4 regions of the Methylotenera sp. G11 genome follow, and region 1 is predicted to be linked to each of the others. Evidence: predicted binding sites of a transcription regulator. Region 1 holds the regulator's gene; each other region holds the start of a gene.
What was found. Region 1 encodes sigma-54, which starts transcription at its own class of promoters, with help from an activator protein. Its sites were predicted from a motif close to TGGCACNNTTCCTGCT; they were not measured.

Region 1 (3,118 bases):
GAATATGCAGAAGTGATTGGCGGCGGTTCACAGGCTGGCACGCCAGGCGGTACCGGCGGCCGTGTGCGTGCCATTATCCAGCCTAAAGGTAAAAAAACCATTGCGCCTGCTAAACCAGCGGAGCCTGGCGCCAAGGTCAGTTCGATAGACGGCAGTGCAGCGACGCCGGCGGTAAAAAACATGCGTTTGAGCCGTAATTTAGAAGTCAGCCCCCAGCTTAAATAAAAGAGAGCATGTGATGAGTGAACTCGTTGTAGAGAATCTGCGCAAGTCTTATAAGGCACGTACCGTGGTGCAGGATATTTCTTTGACGATAAAAAGCGGAGAAGTGATCGGGCTGCTGGGGCCTAACGGTGCCGGCAAAACCACCAGCTTTTATATGATGGTAGGGCTGGTGCCCCTGGATGAAGGCAGGATTTTGCTGGACGGCGTGGATTTAAGCCGCATGCCTATTCATATGCGTGCAAGAATGGGCTTGTCCTACCTGCCGCAGGAAGCCTCTATTTTCCGCAAGCTGACCGTGTCTGAAAACATCATGGCGATTCTGCAGTTACAGGAAATTTCTGAAGAAGCAATGCAGGAGAGGCTCGAATCACTTCTGGAAGAGCTGCATATCACGCATATCCGTGACAGTATCGCGATCAGCCTGTCCGGCGGTGAACGGCGCCGTGTGGAGATTGCACGCTGCCTGGCTTCCGACCCCAGCTTTGTGTTGCTGGATGAGCCGTTTGCCGGTATTGACCCGATTGCGGTGATTGATATTCAGCAGATTGTCCGTTTTTTGAGCTCACGCAATATCGGCGTATTAATCACCGACCACAACGTGCGTGAGACCCTGGGTATCTGCGATCGCGCTTATATCGTCAATCAGGGGCATGTGTTCGCTTCCGGTATCCCGAGCGAGATTGTGGCAAGTGAAAGCGTCAGGGAAGTTTATCTGGGTAAAGATTTTCGTTTATGAAGCAAGGTTTACAACTCAAATTCTCCCAGAATTTATCCCTTACACCACAACTGCAGCAGGCCATTCGCCTGTTGCAGCTTTCGACGCTGGAGCTGAATCAGGAAATCGACGTTCTGATGCAAACCAACCCGCTGCTGGAGCGTGGTGACGATAGCGAAGACGAGTACGGCAACCCTGTAGACCAGGCTGCGGAAGATTCGCCATTGAATAATGGCGCAGACAGCCAGACAGCTTCAGCGCAGGATGCTGCCGGCAATGCGGATGCAGGTGATTTTGATGCCGGTTTCAATGGCCAGGACTTCCAGCCCGGCGTCAGCGAGTCCGGCACTACGGAAGCGGGGCAGTTTGATGAAGCCTCCGACTTCGAGCCGGGTGCTGCAGATTTCTCCGATACATTTTCTGCTGAATTCGATGAAGAATTTGACGTGTTTTCCAATGGTAGCCGCTGGGATGAGAATAATATGCCGGCGGATGACGACAGCGATTTCAAGCAGCAGGATACATTGCAGATCAGCCTGCGCGAACACCTGTTATCGCAGCTGAAGCTGATGCCGCTGTCGGATCGTGACCAGACGCTGACCTTGCTGCTGGTGGATAGCATCAATGATGATGGCTACCTGGAACAATCCTTGGAAGAGATCGTAGAAGAAATGCCGCTGGAGCTGGAGATCGACGCGCTGGAACTGCAAACGGCGCTGCGCCATATCCAGCACCTTGATCCGGCGGGTGTCGGTGCACGCAATTTAAGCGAATGCCTGCTGCTGCAGCTTGATGCCTTGCCTGAAAATACGCCGCACCTGGCGTTGGCGCGCCTGGTGGCAGAAAAGCACCTGCCGGCATTGGGCGCGCGCGATTTTGCCAAACTGCGTAAAGAGCTGGGCTGTGACGAACAGACGCTGAAGCAGGTGCAGCTGGTCATCACCAGCCTGAATCCGAGGCCTGGAGCCGATTTCAGCCACATCGGTTCCGAGCATTATATCCAGCATGAAGTGGTCGTGAAAAAAGTCAAAGGCATCTGGATTGCGAGCCTGAATGAGAGCGTGATTCCCAAGCTCAGGATCAACCAGCTCTATGCCGGCATATTGAAACGTAACCGCGATAGCTCCAGCCAGTACCTGCAAAGCCAGATGCAGGAAGCAAAATGGATGATCAAAAATATCCAGCAGCGCTTTTCAACCATCCTGCGTGTTTCGCAGGCCATTGTCGACCGCCAGCGTAATTTCCTGGAGTATGGCGAGGTGGCGATGAAGCCCCTGGTGCTGCGCGAAATCGCGGATGAGCTGGGTTTGCATGAGTCGACGATTTCCCGCGTAACGACGAATAAATACATGCTCACGCCACGCGGCATCTTCGAGCTTAAATATTTTTTCGGCAGCTCGGTCGCGACCGACAGCGGCGGCACCTGTTCAGCCACGGCGATTCGTGCGCTGATCAGGAAACTGGTCGAACAGGAAAATCCTAAAAAGCCTTACTCCGATAACCAGATCACTGATTTGCTCGCAAAGCAGGGTATCGTGGTGGCGCGCCGTACCATTGCGAAATACCGTGAATCACTGAATATCGCGCCTGCCAGTTTAAGAAAATCGCTATAAATTTACCGCTTCAAAGCGTAAATAAAAAAATTCTTTGTTTCAATCCCACAGAAGCAAATGAACGTAGTAAACTGAAATTGTTCGATGGGTTCCGGGTTCAGCAGATCGGCTCAGGCCCTGAGAATATTTTCAAAAGGAGCAAGTCATGAATTTACAATTAACTGGTCACCATTTAGAAATAACCCCAGCATTGCGCGATTATCTTACAAGCAAACTGGCTAAAGTTAGTAATCACTTTGATCATGTGATCGATGTCAAAGTGACCATGAGTGTTGAAAAGCTCGCCCAAAAGGTAGAAGCTACACTGCATGTTCCTGGTAATGATTTACACGCGGAATGTCAGGATGAGAATATGTACAGCGCAATTGATATGCTGACTGACAAACTTGACCGCCAGGTGTTGAGGCATAAAGAGAAGAATTCAGATCACCACAAAGCGAATGGTGCCGTTAAGCATCAGAATGTTGAATAATTAACGTCTTGTTTTAATCATCATTTATGGCTCAAATAAACGTCGCTGAGCTATTCAAACAAACCCGCCGCAAGCTCAAACTCAATTGGATCG
Region 2 (3,118 bases), 1.5 Mb from region 1:
ATCATTTATCCAATTAGAATTTGAAAGCGCATCAACATGAGTCAGTCGAATACGCTCAATACACAGCCACGATTATTGGCGACCAACCATTTTACATTTGCATTTGTAGGCCTTGCCTTGATGAGCGGCATCACCATCGGTATGAACAAGATACTGGTGACGCTGCTGGCATTGCACCTGAATGCGGAGTCCTGGCAGATCGGGCTGCTGATCGGTGCGGAAAGCCTGTCCATGATGCTGATGTCGCTGCCGGCAGGTATTTACATCAGCCGTTTCAGCGCCCGCTGGGTATATGGCATCTCCAGCCTGGGCGCGATGGCGCTCTACCCATTGATCGGATACTCCAGTTCCTGGTATCTGGCAGCGCTGTTTTTATTCATTGCGGGCATCTGTATCCCATTCCGCGTGGTTGCCATGAACACGTCATGGCTGGAGCGCCTGCCGGAGGTCGGTACCAGCCGCGGAGGCTGGTACCGGGGCACGCTGATGCTGGGCATAGGCCTGGTTGGGCCGCTGCTGGGCAATCTGGCTTCCAGCCATTTCGGGGTGCATGGCAGCTACTGGATCACCAGCATCCTGTTTGCGGTGATGGCGTTCTACGGCTTTTCCATTCTCTCGCATACACGCAGCATGGATGACGCCAGAAGTGTCAGCGGCGGCGTAAAAGACATGCTGCGCTACCTGACAGACCCGATGGTGCGCCAGGTATGCATCTATGATGGCCTGGGCGGCATGGTGCGCGGTTTCTTTGGCACCTTCATCATCATCATTGCCGTCAGGCAGTTCAACTGGAGCGCACAGCAGGGGATTACGCTCATGGTGGTGGAAGGGGCGACTTTTGTTGCCGTACTGCTGCTGCTTGGCCATTTTGTGGCGAAACTGGGCGAGAAAACCACTTATAACTTGAGCCATGGCAGTTTGATCACTGGCCTGCTGTTCCTGGGCTTGAGCAGCAGCGTTATCGGCCTGTTGATTGGCGCTGTGCTGCAGGCGATCGGGCAGGCGCTTAACCATCTGGTCAATATTTCGCGGCTGGCGCATTCCGGCAAGAACATGGGGCATGTTTCCGGATTGTTCACCATGGTAGGCATGGCTGGCGGCTTTGCCGGTGCAACCCTGGGCGGCTTTCTCAGCAAAGGGTTTGTGCTGCAGGATATATTCCTGCTCTGGATTCCGGTCTGGCTGGCGGTATGTCCGGGTTTCAGGGCATTCATAAAGAACATCTTCAAAAAAACGGCATAGCTGTCATTTCAGTGTTTTGTCCATGTTCTGCAAAATCAACAGTGCTGCTTCCGGCTTTGTTGATTTTGCAGCAGAAATTCACCCTATCTCTCATTCACAGTTCATTCGTATTTAAAAATACCTATATCAATCATATGGATATGGTTATTTTGATTGATGCCTGATATTGGCATGCATCCTGCAATTTTAAGTGCATTGTCGCTATATTTTTGTAGCTAACGGATTCAGATTAACTTAAGGAGCCAATGCATGACGACTGAATTTTTATGGCAATTACCGACCAGCGGTGATGGCCGCTATGGGAACAGTAAAAAAGAACGCCGCGGTGAACGCAGTTCAGCCCGCCACCCTTATTCGGAAGGGGTGACTGACCCGCGCGGTCTGAATTTTAACTATTTTGATTACCTGCACCAGGTAGCCCGTGCTGCCGAGCTTGCCGGCTTTGAAGGAATCCGTATCCCTGAAGACATCAATGGCGATGAGCCTTGGATCGTTGCCGGCTATGTTGCGCGCGGCAGCAGGCATTTAAAGCTGTTGACCGAGTTTGACGCTTCGCGCGGCTCTTCGGTATATGCCGCAAAGAACACCGTAAGTTACCAGCGCTTCACTGATGGCCGGTTTGCATGGCAGATCAGCGCTGGCGGCAATGCGCAGCATCGCCGCTCATTGGGCGATTTTGCCGCAGATGATGAAATCATCCCGCGTATCGAGGAGTTCGTGACAGTTGCCCGCGGCGTGCTGACGCAGGCTCCTTACACCTTCAAAGGTAAATATTTCGAGGTGTTGAATGGCGGCTTCCAGGGTGCGCTGGCTAACCATAAAGTACCGCCGGTATATCTATCCGGCAATAGCAGCGAAGCATTGGCACTTTCTGCAAGAAGCGCTGATGTACATATTTTTGACGCTGCAGGTGTGGATGAGATCAGGCAACAGGTCGATGGATTAACTACGCTTGCCAGGCAGCATGGACGCAAGCTCGGTTTTGGCCTGCGTATCGATATCGTTGCGCGTGAAACGGAGCAGGAGGCCATTTCTGACGCACATAGGTTCCGTGAGCAGTCAGCTAACAAAAACGGCAGCCATGCCCAGCTTGCAGGCAGGCATCTATGGGCAGGGCTTTCAGCAGACATTACCGGCGCCAGCGCTACCCTGGTAGGCAGTTATGCGCAGGTCACGCAGGCGCTGGTTGATTACGCATCAGCCGGCATCACGAGCTTTCTGCTTTCATCGGTTCCCCATTTTGAAGAGGCCTGCCGCCTGGGGGAATACGTATTGCCTGCTGTTCGCGCTCAAATCGCACGTGACCAACGCCGTGCGGCTTAATTAACTAAAGGAATATTTTATGACTATTGATGTTTTTTGGCGTATCCCGACTCACGGGGAACCCAGTTCACACCGCAACCGTACTCCGCATCGCGGCGACTGGTTCCCGGGTGACGATTCCAAGGCTGAGTCCGGCAGCGTGGGCAAAGGAAGCAACGGTGCGAACTACATAGATTACATTGCCGAGATCGCACATGCTGCAGAGATTTCAGGTTTCCAGGGCGGGCTGATCCCATCGTTCCCGATGACGGATGAACCGTGGGTGATTTCTTCATTGCTGGCACGTGAGACCTCTACTTTCCGTTTCATGATCCCATTCCAGCCTGGCTTCCTGAACCCGGTCGTGGCTGCGAGAATGACCGCGAGCCTGCAGCGTGCGACCGGCGGCCGCGCCTTGTATAACATCATTACCGGTGGTGGTGGCCCGGCACAGTTATGGTGGGGTGATTCCGCATCGCATGATGACCGCTATGGCCGCACAACCGAGTTTCTGGATGTATTGAAAGGTGTCTGGAACGGCGGCCCGTTCTCGTATCAGGGCAAGTTCTATCAG
Region 3 (3,118 bases), 460 kb from region 1:
CGCCACGCCGGTATTGCACGGCTTCTGCAATGTGCACGGGCTTGATGTGCACATCACCTGCCAGATCAGCCACCGTACGCGCCACCTTCAGAATGCGATGATAAGCGCGCGCAGACAGGTTAAGCTTCGAGATAGCCGCTTTCAGCAAAGTAAGCCCGGCATCATCAGGCTGGCAGAACCGGTCGATTTCCGGTGTGCCGAGCATGAAATTTGGCTTACCTTGCCGCCGCAGCTGGATTTCGCGCGCATGTTCCACCCTGGCGCGAATCACATCACTGCTTTCTGCAGCGCTGACATTGGTCAGCTCGTCCTCTTTCAAGGCAGATACTTCAATATGCAGGTCAATGCGGTCAAGCAAGGGGCCTGAAATCCTGGCTTTATAACGTGCCACCTGATCCGGCGTGCAACGGCACTTATTGTTGTAATGCCCCAGGTAGCCGCATGGACAGGGATTCATTGCCGCAATCAGCTGAAACCGCGCCGGAAAATCCGCCTGGCGGGCAGCGCGTGAAATCGTGATCTGGCCGCTCTCAAGCGGCTCGCGTAAAACCTCCAGCACTTTACGGTCAAACTCAGGCAGCTCATCCAGAAATAAAACCCCATGATGTGCCAGCGAGATTTCACCGGGGCGCGGTATCCCGCCACCGCCTACCAGCGCAACGCCAGATGCAGTATGATGCGGCGCCCGGAATGGCCTGCGTTTCCAGTTTTCCGGCTTGTAATTGGCATTCAGCGATTGCAGCGCGGCCGATTCCAGAGCCTCCGCTTCAGTCATGCCGGGCAAAATACCGGCAAATCGATGGGCGAGCATGCTCTTGCCGGCGCCGGGCGGCCCGCTCATGATGACACTGTGGCCACCGGCGGCGGCGATTTCCAGCGCCCGCTTGGGCCCTGCCTGCCCCTTGACTTCATCAAAATCGGCATAAGGGATTTTCGCACAGTTACTGGCGGCGGCCAGTTGCACTAATGCAGTGCGCCCGCACAAATGTGAACAAACCTCCAGCAATGACTGCGCAGGAAAAACCACTGCGTCATTCACCAAGGCGGCTTCTGCCGCACTATCTGCCGGCAGCACAAAAGCACGGCCACTCCTGCAGGATTTATAAGTCATGGCCAAGGCGCCGCGAATCGGGCGTAACTCGCCTGTGAGCGCCAGCTCACCGGCAAATTCGTATCTTGATAAAGCATCTGATGGGATTTGGCCACTGGCTGCCAGAATGCCTAAGGCGATGGGTAAATCATAGCGCCCGCTTTCTTTCGGCAGGTCCGCCGGGGCAAGGTTAACCGTGATGCGCCGCGCCGGAAATTCAAACTTGGCGGTCTGCAGCGCAGCGCGCACCCGGTCTTTGCTTTCCTTAACCTCGGCTTCAGGCAGGCCAACGATCGTAAAGCTGGGAAGGCCATTGGCCAGATGCACTTCAACCACCACTTCCGGCGCATCCATGCCAGTTAATGCCCGGCTATAAAGAACCGCGAGGCTCATCTACATGGACTCATGATTCTTGCTGCGCCCCTGACCCGGCAGCCTCCAGCTCTGCCAGCCTGGCCTCCAGCAGCGCAAGTTTCTGCCGCGTATTCCGCAGCACCTCTGCCTGCACTTCAAACTCCTCGCGGGTCACAAGCTCCATTTTGGTGAACACGCCCCTTAATAGTGCATTTAAGTTTTTTTCGACATCACCCAAAGGGGAAGAACTTACTACATCCTTGATTTTATTAGATATTTCATTTATCTTCTGGGAGTCAAGCATATTAAATTCCTTAATGATTTGAGCCAGTTTATCAGATTATTAAAAAAATTTACATTCGAAATAGAATAATATATTTATCTATCTTACTGATTATTAACAAAAAAATTGTTGGCATACGCCTTGCTTAACATCCTGTGTGTGTTTTTATTAATCACCTTATTTTTATTCAGGAGTCAGCAATATGCGTAAATCATTATTATCACTTGCCGTATTAAGCGCACTTTCAGTGCCTGGCATCACCATGGCCGAAGAAGCTGCCCCGGCAGCCGCACCAGCTTCACCACATACAGTTGCTTACAATGTGGGCCTGTACAGCCAATACATTTTCCGTGGTTTGACACAAACCCGTGAAGACCCAGCATTGCAAGGCGGTGTGGATTACACACATGCCAGCGGTTTTTATGCCGGTGCATGGGGCTCAAACATCAGCTGGTTAAGCGATGGCGACTATTACAAAAGCTCAAGCCTGGAATTGGACGTATATGGCGGTTATGCCAATACCATCGGTGATACCGGCATTAGCTACAACGTCGGTTTGCTGCAATACATTTACCCAGGCAGGAAAAACCCAGGCGTGAAGAAAGCTGAAACAACCGAGGTTTACGGCAGCCTGACTTACGGCTGGCTAAGCGGTAAAGTTTCAGCAGTGGTTTCGGATGGCGCTTTTGGTTACGATAATGCCGACGGCACTACCTACTCAGAACTTAACCTGAATGTTCCATTCGGCACAGGTTATACTGCGATTGCACATTATGGCTACCAGGACTTTACAGGTAAAACTGGTTCAGTCAGCAACAGCAGGTACGATTATGCAGACTGGAAAATCGGCTTGACCAAGGCGTTTGCCAACGGCGTGAACGTAGGTGGTTATTACACTGACACGGATGCCAAGAAATCAGTGTTCACCGACGCCTCAGGCCAGCACCTGGGCAAAGACCAATTCACGGTATTTGTACAAAAGACATTCTAATAGCTTCATTTGTATAGCAAGAGCCAGCGGCAGCTGGATGACTGAATGAGCTGCCGCTTTCCTACAGAACCAGGAGGTACGTATGAAATTTGTATCCGCAATTATCAAGCCATTTAAATTGGACGAGGTCAGAGAAGCCTTGTCTATTATTGGCGTACAAGGCATCACCGTAACCGAAGTAAAAGGTTTCGGCCGCCAGAAAGGTCACACCGAGCTGTATCGCGGTGCTGAGTATGTTGTAGACTTTTTACCTAAAGTCAAAATCGAGATCGCCATTCATGACGACTTGCTGGACCAGGTAATCGAAGCGATTGAAAAATCAGCCGCTACCGGCAAAATCGGTGACGGCAAGATCTTCGTATTCAATCTTGAACAAGTTTATCGCATCCGCACCGGTGAA
Region 4 (3,118 bases), 480 kb from region 1:
AATTGACGATTGTGCGAATAAACGTAAGCTTTTGAATTGGTTCTCGCAGTTATCGACTTGGGCCTAACTTCATGACGTCATGCTGTTTGTTATTATCAAAGCCTTCATTTCGCGGCAGCTTTAATTCTAGTCTGGTATCGGGGGTTGAAAGCGTGAGGCTTTCTATAACTGGTATGCTTCTATTGCGATATGAACTAACGTTATAACCTTGTTCTGCCTCCTTAAGAGAAATTCCATCCGTGCGCACTTTTTCTAAGGATTGGATAAAGATATTAAGTGCCTTGGATGAATTTTTATCAAATGCTTCTGGATTTTCTTTTTTAAACAGCGTAACGATTTCAAGAGCAGCGTTTAATTGCTGTTCTGTAGCGGTTGATTTGTTTAACATATCAGGTAGTGGGCTACCTGTCGGAGGGGCTAACTCTGTGATTAATTTTTTTATTATTTCAGGTCTTTCTCGATGCAGGATTCCTCCATTAATTGTGATAGTTTCAGCCATTATTCCCTCCATTAATTATGTTGATTGCTAATTTAAACTTAAACCCAGAGATTAATCTAAAAGTGGTAAAAAATCCCATTTAAATATATATAAGTTTGGCTTTCTGTCAAGGGTTTTTATTGATAGAGGTTGGTAAGGCCCATCTTGTTTATTAACTATCTCAATGCGGGCTTAAGTTTTTACTCAAAGTGTTTAAGTGATTTTCGACTCGAGGATTGTCTTCGATGAAAACGTAAGCTGAAACAAAATCCAAGACAACTATTCGTAAAACAGCCAAGGCCAACCTGGGTTTAAACTGCCTGCCATTCAACAGGTGATGCAGTAGCATTTGTTGTTTTCTACCTTTGAAACTAGCAGTGCAGCCACGCCCGGAGATTGATCCGTTGAATTTACGCCCAAAGCAGAGCCGCCCGATATTCCGGGCGGCTTTTTTTATGCTTCCGGTATTGCGCCGGACATCTGTTGCTGCAGCGTCCTTACGCCGCCCAAATCCAGTTCTTGCAGAACGCGCTCCGGAATTTCCGGGTGGTTTTTCACCCACTGACCAAGCCGGAAGTTGCCCAGGTCAGCTGATAAGCCCATGGTTAAGTTTTGTTCCAGCTTGCTTTCAACGATGGCTGCCGCATAATCGCGTGCAGCTTCTTCGCCCATCTGTTTTTTATCTACATAGGGCTGCACTCTTTCTATCGCTTGTGTGTAGTCGTGCACAAGCGTGATGCTGTTGATCACAGGTGCTGCCACACTTAGCTTGCTGATCGTTCCTGACAGTAATCTTTGCCGATGCGGTTCCAGTGTTTGCGTCACGGCCTTGATGCTGGTGCTATCGTGGCCTGCCTGAGCCATGATATCTTCAGCTGACAAGCCGCCATGGCCTCTGTTGATGGATTGTGTGTTTTGCGTGGTGTATTCTCGAGCCAGATTGCTGCGGAAGCCGGCATCTGTGAGCTCCCTGTCCAGTGCGTATAGCACCATGTCGCTGGATATGGCCCCCTTTTTTATATACAGCGTCAGGTCTTCCAGTGCTTTTAAGATGGTGCTGGTTTTTGATGGGTTGCCAGCTGCATTCGTTGTTGTGGTGTTGGTATTGCTATTATCCGTCATGGTCATGCTCCCTTGGTGCTGTTGTTTTTGAGAATTGGACCCAATCAATTATACAGGCAAGCGATTATTTTAAAAGGGATTTATTCCCTTTTTTTGATGTGGCTTTATCTCGTTGAATGCGGCCGGGCGGACATCCGGCGGAAGCAAGTCGCCCTGGTTGCAGAAAGGCTTCTGGAACTGGCCTAACTTTTGCTAGAATATTCAATATATTCAACATCAAAGACTGCCAATATGAAAACGCCAAACGAAAGCCCAAAGACCCCCAAGCGTAACCCCAAAAACAAAGTCACGGCCAATATCAAGCTGCCTCCGGTCAAGCAGGGTTTGCAGCAGCATCTGATATTCTCTACATTCAAGACCAGCGATGCCGCAACGCCGCGCGACTGGTACGAGGCTGCAAGTTATACCGTGCGTGACCATGTGGTCGAACGCTGGGTCAAAACGGCGGAGTCCTACTATAAGGATGACCCCAAGCGTGTTTATTACCTATCGTTAGAGTTCCTGATCGGGCGCATGCTGAGCAATACTGCACTAAATCTGGGCTTGAATGATGAGTTGAAGGAAGGTTTGGCCGCTTTAGGCCGTGACCTGGAAGCTACCGTGGAGATTGAGAATGATGCGGCGCTCGGTAACGGCGGCCTGGGCAGGCTTGCTGCGTGTTTTCTCGATTCAATGGCGACCATGGATATTCCTGCAGCGGGTTATGGTATCCGTTATGAATATGGCATGTTCAGGCAAAGTATCGAGAATGGTCAGCAGGTTGAGAATCCTGATAACTGGCTGCGTTACGGCAATATCTGGGAGTTCCAGCGCCCTGAGGCGCATTACAACATCAGGTTCTATGGCCATGTGGTGACGTATCCGGAAGATGGCTGCCAGGCTCAGCGCTGGGTGGATGCCGAGCATGTCGTCGCGATGGCATATGATGTTCCGGTGCCCGGCTACGGCACCGAGACGGTGAATAATTTAAGGCTATGGGCGGCTAAGGCCGCGCGTGAATTTGATTTACGCCATTTTAACGATGGTAATTACGAGCGCGCTGTTCAGGAGCGAAATGCGACGGAAAGCATTTCCAAGATCCTTTACCCGAACGACGTCTGTGAGCTGGGCAAGGAACTGCGCCTGAAGCAGCAGTATTTCTTTGTTTCGGCTTCTATCCAGGATATCCTGCGCCGCTTCCTGACCTCGCGTGAAATCAAATGCCAGGAAGACTGGAAAATCCTGCCGGAAAAAATCGCCATTCAGCTCAACGATACCCATCCCTCGATCGGTGTTGCGGAAATGATGTACCAGTTGGTGGATGAGCATCACCTGCCTTGGGATTTTGCCTGGGGCCTGGTCGGCAAGATATTCGCTTACACCAACCATACACTGATGCCGGAAGCGCTCGAAACCTGGTCTGTTGACCTGTTCGGCCGCCTGTTGCCGCGCCATCTCGAAATCATCTATAAGATCAATCACGAATTCCTGCATATGGTGAATCACCATTTCCCGGGTGACGTGGAGCTGCTGAAACGG

Region 2: GQ51_RS00580 (LLM class flavin-dependent oxidoreductase) is a predicted target of sigma-54. The motif match lies at 1,410-1,425, and genes of this name have one in related genera.
Region 3: GQ51_RS09330 (TorF family putative porin) is a predicted target of sigma-54. The motif match lies at 1,858-1,873, and genes of this name have one in related genera.
Region 4: GQ51_RS04955 (glycogen/starch/alpha-glucan phosphorylase) is a predicted target of sigma-54. The motif match lies at 1,779-1,794, and genes of this name have one in related genera.

The regions. Positions count from the first base shown of each region.
Region 1 is NZ_JUHH01000001.1:1,566,117-1,569,234, reverse strand. It holds gene lptA (lipopolysaccharide transport periplasmic protein LptA) at 1-225, shown strand, start outside; gene lptB (LPS export ABC transporter ATP-binding protein) at 239-961, shown strand; gene GQ51_RS07215 (RNA polymerase factor sigma-54) at 958-2,553, shown strand; gene hpf (ribosome hibernation-promoting factor, HPF/YfiA family) at 2,699-3,025, shown strand; gene hprK (HPr(Ser) kinase/phosphatase) at 3,052-3,118, shown strand, end outside.
Region 2 is NZ_JUHH01000001.1:111,675-114,792, forward strand. It holds gene GQ51_RS00575 (MFS transporter) at 37-1,242, shown strand; gene GQ51_RS00580 (LLM class flavin-dependent oxidoreductase) at 1,492-2,565, shown strand; gene GQ51_RS00585 (LLM class flavin-dependent oxidoreductase) at 2,585-3,118, shown strand, end outside.
Region 3 is NZ_JUHH01000001.1:2,027,051-2,030,168, reverse strand. It holds gene GQ51_RS09340 (YifB family Mg chelatase-like AAA ATPase) at 1-1,483, opposite strand, end outside; gene GQ51_RS09335 (accessory factor UbiK family protein) at 1,494-1,748, opposite strand; gene GQ51_RS09330 (TorF family putative porin) at 1,930-2,718, shown strand; gene glnK (P-II family nitrogen regulator) at 2,801-3,118, shown strand, end outside.
Region 4 is NZ_JUHH01000001.1:1,083,222-1,086,339, reverse strand. It holds gene GQ51_RS04965 (hypothetical protein) at 50-499, opposite strand; gene GQ51_RS04960 (hypothetical protein) at 932-1,600, opposite strand; gene GQ51_RS04955 (glycogen/starch/alpha-glucan phosphorylase) at 1,832-3,118, shown strand, end outside.